DNA from 2 places in the Paraburkholderia youngii genome. Region 2 is predicted to be linked to the other one. Evidence: riboswitches for the same ligand, from Rfam matches in the RefSeq annotation. Region 2 holds a riboswitch; the other holds the start of a gene.
What was found. A riboswitch is a leader RNA that binds a small molecule or an ion and turns the genes downstream of it on or off. The one in region 2 is predicted to bind cobalamin.
Positions count from the first base shown of each region.

Region 1: it holds a riboswitch for cobalamin, as region 2 does, so the genes downstream of both, G5S42_RS13965 (CbtB domain-containing protein) here and G5S42_RS25705 (TonB-dependent receptor domain-containing protein) in region 2, are expected to answer to the same signal.

Region 1 is NZ_JAALDK010000001.1:3,021,213-3,026,447, reverse strand. It holds rRNA gene G5S42_RS13975 (16S ribosomal RNA) at 1-344, opposite strand, end outside; gene G5S42_RS13970 (CbtA family protein) at 944-1,684, opposite strand; gene G5S42_RS13965 (CbtB domain-containing protein) at 1,696-1,917, opposite strand; cobalamin riboswitch at 1,969-2,103, opposite strand; gene G5S42_RS13960 (histidine phosphatase family protein) at 2,191-2,811, shown strand; gene G5S42_RS13955 (hypothetical protein) at 2,825-3,265, opposite strand; gene G5S42_RS13950 (ATPase domain-containing protein) at 3,462-4,976, shown strand; gene G5S42_RS13945 (ATP-binding protein) at 4,980-5,235, shown strand, end outside.
Region 2 is NZ_JAALDK010000001.1:5,638,518-5,643,752, reverse strand. It holds gene G5S42_RS25725 (EVE domain-containing protein) at 1-105, opposite strand, end outside; RNA gene ssrS (6S RNA) at 246-427, opposite strand; gene G5S42_RS25715 (cell division protein ZapA) at 506-820, opposite strand; gene G5S42_RS25710 (ATPase) at 817-1,176, opposite strand; cobalamin riboswitch at 1,397-1,660, shown strand; gene G5S42_RS25705 (TonB-dependent receptor domain-containing protein) at 1,753-3,684, shown strand; gene G5S42_RS25700 (FecCD family ABC transporter permease) at 3,724-4,788, shown strand; gene G5S42_RS25695 (ABC transporter ATP-binding protein) at 4,785-5,235, shown strand, end outside.

The DNA.
Region 1 (5,235 bases), 2.6 Mb from region 2:
CTCCCGTAGGAGTCTGGGCCGTGTCTCAGTCCCAGTGTGGCTGGTCGTCCTCTCAGACCAGCTACAGATCGTCGGCTTGGTAGGCCTTTACCCCACCAACTACCTAATCTGCCATCGGCCGCCCCTTGAGCGCGAGGTCTTGCGATCCCCCGCTTTCCTCCACAGAGCGTATGCGGTATTAATCCGGCTTTCGCCGGGCTATCCCCCACTCCAGGACACGTTCCGATGTATTACTCACCCGTTCGCCACTCGCCACCAGACCGAAGTCCGTGCTGCCGTTCGACTTGCATGTGTAAGGCATGCCGCCAGCGTTCAATCTGAGCCAGGATCAAACTCTTCAGTTCAAACCTGTTACTGTTTTCGGTTCCGCAGTTTCCTGCTTATGAACCGGTCGCTCACTCAACGTACTGACGATGATCAATCCGTCTTTCGACAGATAAACCTTCCTCTAATACTGTGTGAGGCTTCTGATACTTTTGCCTTGCAGCAGATCCATACGGATCCGCCGCCGCATTCCGCATCAAGCGCCCACACTTATCGGCTGTTAGTTTTTAAAGATCGATCCGCCCAACCCGCAGCGCCTGAACCACCACCACCCGGCACTGCTTCGTTTGCGTCGCTGCGTCTGCAGCAGAGAAGCGAGATTATGGAGAGCGGTCCGCGCCGCGTCAATACCCTTCTCACAAATTATTTTAAAAAGTTGAAGAGCTTAAAAATTGAGCAGTGCCGCGTACAACATGAATTAGTTAGGCGTCCAATTGGATTTCCCTAGGCGCCGCGTCGAGTGGAGTTGCGAAAAGCCGTTAAGCAGCTTTTCCACAGAAAATGTTCGCAAGGCTGTGGATAACCGCTCCACAACCGCGCCAAGTACTTGATCCAAAACCATTCTCGCGCGTTGCGCGCGAAGCGTCGCCGCTTGCGCGGCCACGCGTCACCGTCTTATTCAAGCGGACTTCATCGTCACCCGCGCATTCGTACGCATAAAAGCACTGCGCTCGACCATCGCGCCGAACAACAGCCCGATCGTCGTCCACATGACCACCTGCATGCCGATCGCCGCGACGCGGAACTTCCACAGCAGCACGGCCGGGAACGTGGCCGGCACTTCATTGATGACCGGCATCGACAGTTGTACGGCCGCGATGATCGCGACGAATACGAGCCCCGCGACGATCGAGCCGTTCCATGCACCCAGCTTCGCCGCCGCGCGGCGCCGCACCTTCAGCGAAAACACCATCGTTGCGAGCGAAATCGCGATCATCAGAAAGAACAGGCCCGTGCGCGCGCCGATCGTGTCCGGATCACCGACCGACGGCGGATTGGCCGGATACTTGATATTCGGCACGACCACGATGGCGATGAACGCGCCAAGCGCGAGCCACGCAGACAGCGCGCGCACGCTCAACGAACCCGCGCGTCCATACGCATAGGCAAACACCAGCGAGAACAGACCGCCGAATGCCGCGCCATACGTGACCACGCCAGTCAGCAGGCCGAGGCCAGCCTGCGTCTCACGGCTCACGATTTCGGGCTCGGGCGCCTCGCCGCGCGCCGCGGCCGCTTTCTCTTCGAATGAAATCGCCTGATCGACCTGTGGTTCGCCGACGATTCGCGCGAACGCGAACGTGAGCAAGCCCGCGACGATGCCCGCGAGCATCCCGCGCACCAACAATTTACCTACCATGTCGAACTCCGTTAGTGGCAGGGAAAGCCAAGCAGATGGCGGCCGTCGTGCACGAACTCATGCACGTACATGCCGGGCACGAGCGACGTCGCACCCTGTTCCGCACCAACGAAGTAAAGCGCGAGCAACAGCAGCAAGCCGCCGAATACGACCCACGGCAGCAGTTCACGCAAGGGAATGGGAGTGGGCTGGGCCGCCGGTTGCGCGGCGCGATCGAAAACAGCTTCGGTCATGATGGACATCTCCTGGGGTAACGCGCCCCGATAGTCGATTGCAGAGGAATGGTGCGAAGCTCAGGTCTGGCTTTCGGCTCTTGTGGATTGCAAGGCCGATTACAGTGGCGCGACCGCGCCGGGCTCTCACCGGCTTCCGTGCTTCGCATTGTCGGTATTCTACGCGCTAAACTGCGGCTTCCGCGACGGCGAGGGCTGCGCCGCAACGCGCAACGCACGCCGCGAGCCCGTCAAGCCACGCAGGCAAGTGCGAATGAGGCGCCAACGCAAAGAATGGATACGCGACTATTACTGGTGAGCCATGCGGCAACGGCCGCGCAGCGCGCGGGCCGCTTCCCCGCCGACGATCCGCTCGACGCGCGCGGCCGCGCCGAAGCCGAAGCGGCGCGCGCCCGTCTCGCGCTTCCCGCCGACGCCACCGTATTCACCAGCCCCGCCGCCAGCGCCCGCGAAACGGTCGCCGCGCTCGGTCTGAGCGCCACGCCTGCCGACGCATTGGCGGATATCGACTATGGCAAATGGCGCGGCCAGCGCCTCGCGGAGATTGCCGACGAAGCCCCCCGCGAACTCGCCGCCTGGACGCGCGAGCCCGACGCAGCACCGCCCGGGGGTGAATCGTTCGATCGACTCGCGCGGCGGGTCGGAGAGTGGCTCGACGCGCAACAGGCAGACGTACGCTCATGCAACGCGGTCAACGAAGCAGGCTTCGCGGCCTCTGCACACGGTCGAACCATCGTCGCGATCACCCACGCAACGCTTCTGCGAGCGGCAATCGTGCATGCCCTCGGCGCATCGCCAACCGTGTTCTGTCGCATCGAGATCACGCCGCTGTCGGTCGTCGAATTGCACCACTCGCGACGCGGCTGGTCATGGTGGCCGTCTGCCACCGCCTGAACGGAACCGCCGCTTACCTGCCCGACACCACGAGCCGCAATTGGTTCACCCCCTCGGGAGTCAGCGTGATTTCGGTGCGTCGATCCTTCGCGCCGAGATAAAAGTGCTGACGTCCCGGCGAATTCTGATCGTGCGTTGCATCGGGCAGGCACGACGCGATGTCGGCCGCGACCGCTTCCAACGCATCCGCGTTCGAGCCCGCCGCCTGATGCGGCGTCCACGTGCACTGGAAACTACGATGCGCGGCTGAACATTGCGCGTCGTCGCCATAGGGTTGCGCGACGCCTTTGCCGTCGTCGGGCGTCAGCGAGGTGAAGCCGTCGGGCGCCGCGGCGACGATCCGTTTCAGCGCGCCGCAAGGTCTGGGGCTATCGTCGGCGGATGCGCCGACCGGCAGCAGCGCAACGAGCGATGCCGCGGTAAGCGCGATAGCGGAGAGTCGATAGGTTTTCATGTTGTGCGTGAAGCTTCCAGAGTGCTGCTGAAAAAAGCTCGCAGCGAGCCACCCTCAATAGCACGCTTCATGCCCATACGCGCGAACACCCAGCACGCAGGCGGCGCAGGACGGCACACAAATTGCGTGGCGCCATACCGGCCGCAACATCACGCCGCTTCCGATCAAAGCCACTGCCGACGTCATTTCAACCATCATGTCGACTACCACCGCCGCCCCCACCCCCGCCCGCTTATCGTCGGGCATCGCAGGAATCGACGACATCCTCGGCGGTGGTCTTACGCCGAACCGCATGTACCTCATAGAGGGTGCGCCAGGCACGGGCAAAACGACCTTGGCATTGCAATTCTTACTCAAGGGCCTCGACGAAGGGCAGACCGGTCTTTACGTCACGCTGTCCGAAACCCGTGCCGAACTGCTCGCGATCGGCGCGAGCCACGGCTGGGATCTGAGCCGCTTCAAGATACTCGAACAGCTGCCCGAAGAAGGGCTCGAACCGCAATACGAACAGAGCGTGCTGCACCCGGCCGAAGTCGAACTCGGCGAAAGCGTGCGCAACGTGATCGAACACGTCGACGAACTGAAACCCGCGCGCGTCGTGCTCGACAGCTTGTCCGAACTGCGTCTGCTGGCGGAGAACCCGTTGCGCTACCGTCGGCAGATTCTCGCGCTCAAGCACCATTTCTCGACGCGCGCATGCACGGTGCTGCTGCTCGACGACACGTCGGCCAGCGCCTCCGACATTCAGCTTCACAGCATCGTGCACGGCGTGATCAGCCTCGACAACATTGCCCACGATTACGGCGGCAACCGCCGCCGTCTGCGCATCGCGAAGATGCGCGGCATCAAGTTCCGCGAGGGCTATCACGACTTCACGCTGAACACCGGCGGTCTGCGCGTCTATCCGCGCCTCGTCGCCGCCGAGCATCACCGCGAATTCGGCACGAGCCCGATGAGCACCGGCACGTCCGGCCTCGACGCGCTGCTCGGCGGCGGCCTCGTTCCCGGCACCAATTCGCTGGTCATCGGCCCGTCGGGGGTCGGCAAAACCACCACCGTCGTGTCGTGCCTGCTTGCCGCGCTCGAACGCGGCGAGCGCTGCGCGTACTACGTGTTCGATGAAACGCTCAGCACCCTGGTGACGCGCTGCGCGTCGCTCGGCATGGATCTCGCACCGCATGTCGACAGCGGCCTGCTGACGCTGCGCCAGATCGATCCCGCGGAAATTTCGCCGGGCGAGCTGTCGAGCGACGTGCGCAACGCGGTCGAAAACGAGGGCGTGCGCTATGTCGCGGTCGACAGCCTGAACGCCTATCTGCAGGCGATGCCGGGCGAGCGCTTCCTGCTGCTGCACATGCACGAGTTGCTCGGCTATCTGAATCAGCAGGGCGTGGTCACGATGCTCGTGCTCGGGCAGCACGGCATCATCGGCGAGGTGCAGACCGAGGTCGACATCAGTTATCTGAGCGACGTGGTCGTGCTGTTCCGCTACTTCGAGCATCACGGCGAAGTGCTGACCGCGGTAACCGCCGTCAAGAGCCGCGCGAACGATCATGAACGCACGATCCGCCAGTTCCGCCTCGGCACCAAAGGCGTCGAGGTAGGGGAAGCGCTGCGTGACTTCGAGGGCGTGCTGTCGGGCCTGCCCTCGTATCGCGGCAGCACCGCGATGCTCGGTGCGGCGAATCTGATCGACACGTCGGGACAGTAAGCGATGGAGCAGCGCGTCCTCATCCTCGCACCGTTCGGCCGCGACGCCGAAGTGATCGCCGCTGTGCTGCACAACGACGCACGCGCCTGCGTGACCTGCGACGACGCCGACGCGCTCACCAGCGAGCTCGACGCCGGCGCGGGCACCGCGCTGCTCACCGAGGAAGCGCTCGCGAACGGCCACGGCTCGGGCCTCTTTGCGTGGCTCGAACGCCAGCCCGCATGGTCCGACTTCCCGTTCATCCTGCTCGCCGCGCGCA
Region 2 (5,235 bases):
CTGATAATTGCGCACGCCGGTCCACGGCAAGGTGCGATGCGGTGCGTTGGCGAGGTCGTCGATGCTTGCTTCGTCCGGTTCGGACTTCATCAGCCAGTAGCGCATGAATCGGAGTGAGCGTGTGAGATTGAACGAGGCGCCAACAACAGGCGCGCGCGGAAAAGCACCTGAAACAGGCACACAAAAAGAAAAAACGACGACCAAAGAAAAACGGCATCGAACCGAAGTCCGATGCCGTTCCAGATAAGGTCCCCGCCTTAGCCGCTAGGCCGGCATCCTGAACCGAGGGTTCAGAATTGGTCGCAGTTAGCAACACTTCGGGTACATCAGACAGAGTGACGCGCACACCCGTGCTACAAATTTCCGCAACCGTGCACATGGCATTGGTTCAAGGAATATATGACCTTGGCGAACCAGGCAGGGAAGCTAAACCGATGAAGCTACAACACATACCGTTGAACATGTGACCGGTTCGAAACCGGCCCGCTATTGAGTCAACTACTGCTTACTGCATGCTGTACTGCTCAATCACAGTACCTAGCTGTTCGTTCATTTGCTGCATTGTACGCCGGATTTCTTCAGCAGGAAATGCTTCTCCGTGTCGCACGCTGCTTTGCAGCTTAAGCAGTTCCGATGCCAGCGACAGCGCCGCCATCACCGCGATGCGATCGGTGCCGCGCACGTTGCTGCCGCTGCGGATTTTCTTCATCTCCGCGTCGACGCGCGCGACCGCCTCGAGCAGCGCGCCTTCCGTTTCGGGCGAACAGGCGAGACGGTAGGGTACTTCGAGAATCGATACTTCGATCTGCTTGGTGGTCATGCGCTTTCTCCGTGTCGGCTCACGTCGCCTTCCGCTTCCTCGTGTTCGGGCTGGGCGGACTCGAGCAGATCGAGCTGGTTATCCGGTTCGCTGCTTGCGCGTGCGCGCGGCAATTTTTCGAGAATCGCATTCAGGCGCACCTGAGCGTCGTCGATCTTGGCGGACAGCGCGTCGCGTTCCGCTTGCAGTGCATCGCGCTCGGCACGCAATTGCGCGAGTTCGGTGTGCGTGGCTTGTACTTCGGCACGCGTTTGCGCGAGTTGCTCTTCGAGCGCGATCCGCGCTTCGTTGTGGCGCTTGCTGATCGCAATCAGCTTGCCGATGTTCTGGGAGAGTGATTCGAGTTCGGTGAGCATGTGCTGCGTCCTCTAAAGACATCGCATTTTAGCGCGGAATATTACAGGTTCCGACAATTGTCTCGTTTCGAGACGTAACAGCATCGCTTCATGCAGGTTCGTTGCGAGTCGTGTCGTCGACCATAAGATCAAAGACCGGCAATCCATCGGACAATAACCTGCATTCGACAGAACGGATCGCGCTCCGGTTGGCCTTTCTTGACGCCCCGCGAAGCCGCTCCTACACTTCCCGCACTCTGGTGCCCGCGCGCGCTTTTCGGCGCGCGCAGTTAAACGGGAAGCAGGGCGCGCGCGGTGCCAAACCGGATGCGCGAACCTGCGCTGCCCCCGCAACGGTAAACGACCGCATGTGATGTGCTCATGCAGGTCGGTCCTTGTCGCACGGTTGGAAGTTCAATCTGCGAGTGTGCCACTGCGCGTCACGCGTGGGAAGGCGGGATCGATGTGTCGTAGCCCGGATACCGGCCAGAAAAGAGGGACGTCCCCCGCGAAAACGTTAAACATGGGGGGACGCCTCGTGACGCGTCGGCCTGCGGGGAAGCAGGCCGTGCATGCTATCCACAGGAATGTCATCCCATGTTGTCCCCCATCGCCCGCGCGACGCTGCTCGCGTTCGCGAGCCTGCCGCTCGTCGCGCATGCGCAAAGCGCCGAGCCTGTGCCTTCATCGTCCGCTGCGGATGCAAGCACCGCGAACGCCCCAAACGTTGCGGATGCGGCCAATCCCGCTTCCGCCGATGCATCGGGCAACGTGCTCTCGCCGATCGTCGTGACCGCACAACGCGGAGCGCAAGCGTTGCGCGACGCGATCCCGCAGACCACGCAGTTCGATCAGCAGGACATCGCCGACACGACCGCGACCGATCTGCCCGGCCTGCTGCGACTCGCACCCGGCGCGCAAATCTCGCGCACGGGTGGCCCCGGTTCGACCACGAGCCTCTTTCTGCGCGGCGCGTCGTCGACACAATCGCTGCTGCTGATCGACGGCGTGCGCGTCGATTCGGTGAGTCTCGGCTCCTCTCAGCTCGCACAGATTCCGCTCGACCAGGTCGATCACGTCGAAGTCGTGAACGGCAACGTGTCGGCGCTGTACGGCTCGGGCGCGATCGGCGGTGTCGTGCAGGTGTTCACGAAAGACGGCGGCGATCATCCGCCGCGCTTCAATTTTTCGCTCGGCTACGGCAGCTATCACACGCAGACGCAAACGGCCGGCGTGAACGGCGCGCTCGATCAGGACGGTCGCACGACCTTCAACATCTCGCTCGCGCGCACGAAGAACGACGGCTTTTCGTCGCTCGATCCGCTCGAGGCGCCGGGCGCGAATCCGAACGCGAACGGCAATCTGAACGAGAGCATCAGCGCGTCGCTGCGCCACAAGTTCACCGACAAGTGGGATGCGGGTGTCAGCTACTTCCAGTCGAACAACAACAACAGCTACGACAATGCGTACGGCGTGCCAACCGATCTGAACAACCTCTATAGCAAGGTGCGTCAGGTGTCGGTGTTTGCGAACGGCAAGCTGACCGACTGGTGGACCACCCACTTCACGCTCGCCGAGGGCGACGACCGCAGCGTATCGAACACCAATGGCATCTACAACGACCGTTTCGATACCGACAATCGCCAGTACACGTGGCAGAACGATTTCGCGCTCGCCGCGAACCAGAAGCTGCAATTCGGCTACGAACATCTCGACCAGACTCTCGACTCCGACACGTTCGCCGCGCCCGACCGTCACGTCGATTCGGTCTTCGCCGGCTACAGCGCACGCTTCGGCCGCAACCAGATTCAGGCCAACGTACGCCGCGACCAGTACTCCGATTTCGGCGGAGCGAACAGTTACTATCTCGGCTACGGTTTCGACATCACGTCGCGCTGGAAGGTAACCGCAAGCTATTCCGATGCGTTCCGCGCGCCGAGCTTCGACGATCTGTACTATCCGATCAGCGGCAACCCGTCGATCCAGCCGGAGCGCAGTCACTCGGTCGAAGCCGGTTTGCAGTACGCGACCGACGCGCTCGGCGTGATGCGTCTGAACGCATTCCAGACGCGCTATACGAATCTGATCGACTACGTGCAGACGATCCCCGGCATCTATCTCGCGGAGAACGTCGGCCATGCGAAGGTGCAGGGACTCGAAGGATCGTGGAGCGGTCATGTCGGCAAGACCGACGTACGCGCGACATTGACGCTGCAGAACCCGGTCGATCTCGACAGCGGTACCGACCTCGTGCGACGCGCGCGACGCTTCGGGTCGTTCGCGGCGAATCGCAGCATCGGTGGATGGCGGGTTGGGGGCGAGTGGATCGTCAGCGGTCCGCGTCCAGACAGCACCGGCAAGCTCGGCGGTTATGGCATCGTGAATCTATCGGCGCGCTACAACATCACGAAGGCGTGGTACGTCAGCGCGCAAATCGACAATCTGTTCAACAAGGACTATGAGACGGCCTACTCGTATAACTCGCCGCGACGCGGTGCGTATGTCACGCTCGGCTGGCGGCAGCAGTGACGCGCGCGCCGGGTTGGCCGCATGCGTGAGCGCACGCGGATGAGTCGCGCGTCCGGTTCGCTGTCCGCCGCGATGGCAACGCCGCGCCCGATGAACGCGAAACGCGCGGCCGCGATCTGGCTCGGACTCGCGCTCGCCGCCGTCGCGCTGCTCGGCGCGTCGCTGGTGCTCGGCAGCGTGCCGCTCGCGCCGTCGCGCGTGCTTGCGGCGCTCGTGCCAACGCACACGTTCGGCGCCACGGGCAGCGACGATCTCGCCGGCGAAATCGTGCGCACGTTGCGATTGCCGCGCGCGCTCGCAGGCTTCGCGTGCGGCGCGTTGCTCGCGCTCGCCGGCGCGCTGCTTCAGGTGCTGCTGCGCAATCCGCTGGCCGAGCCGTACGTGCTCGGCGTGTCGGGCGGCGCGGCCAGCTTCGCGCTGGTCGCGATGATCGCGGGCGGCGCCTGGTGGATCGTCGATGCGAGCGCGTTCGCGGGTGCGTTCGTGTCGATCCTGCTGGTGCTCGGACTCGCGCGTCGCGAACTGTGGCGCGGCGAGCCGCAGGACACGTCGCCGCGTTTGCTGCTGACCGGCGCGGTGATCGCGGCCGGGTGGGGCGCGATGATCACGCTGCTGCTCAATCTCGCGCCCGATAGCCGTCTGCGCGGCATGCTGTTCTGGCTGACCGGCGACCTCAATGGCGGCGCGCTGCCGTGGACCGCGCTGATCGCGCTCGCGCTCGTGTTGCTCGCGATCGTGCCAGCCGCGCCGCGTCTGAACGTGCTGCTGCGCGGCGACGCAGCCGCGCAAGCGCTCGGCGTCGCGGTAATGCCACTGCGTTTGCGCGTGTACCTGGTCGCGTCGCTGGCGGCAGCCGCGGCGGTGACGACCGCGGGCACGATCGGCTTCGTCGGTCTCGTCGTGCCGCATATGCTGCGGCTCGCGTTCGGCAACGACCAGCGCATGCTGCTGCCGGCGGCTGCACTCGGCGGCGGCGTCGCGGTGATGGGCGCGGATCTGATCGCGCGGACCGTGATTGCGCCCGCGCAATTGCCGGTCGGCGTGATCACGTCGCTGGTCGGCGTGCCGGTGTTCCTGTGGATGCTGCTCAAACGCCGCCGATGATGCAAGCCGAACCCAGCCCCACCTCTTCGATGCTGAGCACGCAGCGCCTGACACTGCGCGCCGGCGCGCGCACCTTGCTCGACGCGTTCACGCACACCTTCAATGCGGGCGAAGTCTGGTGTATCGCCGGGCCGAACGGCGCGGGCAAGACCACCTTGCTGTCGACGCTGGCGGGCCTGTTGCATCCGGCGGCGGGCCATGTCGAACTCGATGGCGTGCGCGTGGCCGACTGGCAGCCGCTGCCGCTCGCACGGCGCCGCGCGCTGATGCCGCAAAGCGCGGCCGATGCGTTCAATGCCAGCGTGCTCGACATCGTGCTGCTGAATCGCTTCCCGCATCTGGGCGGTTGGGGCTGGGAGCGCGATGAAGATCGCGCGGCTGCACAGGCGGCGCTCGAATCGCTCGGCCTCGCGGGCTTTGCGGCGCGCGACGTGCTGTCGCTATCGG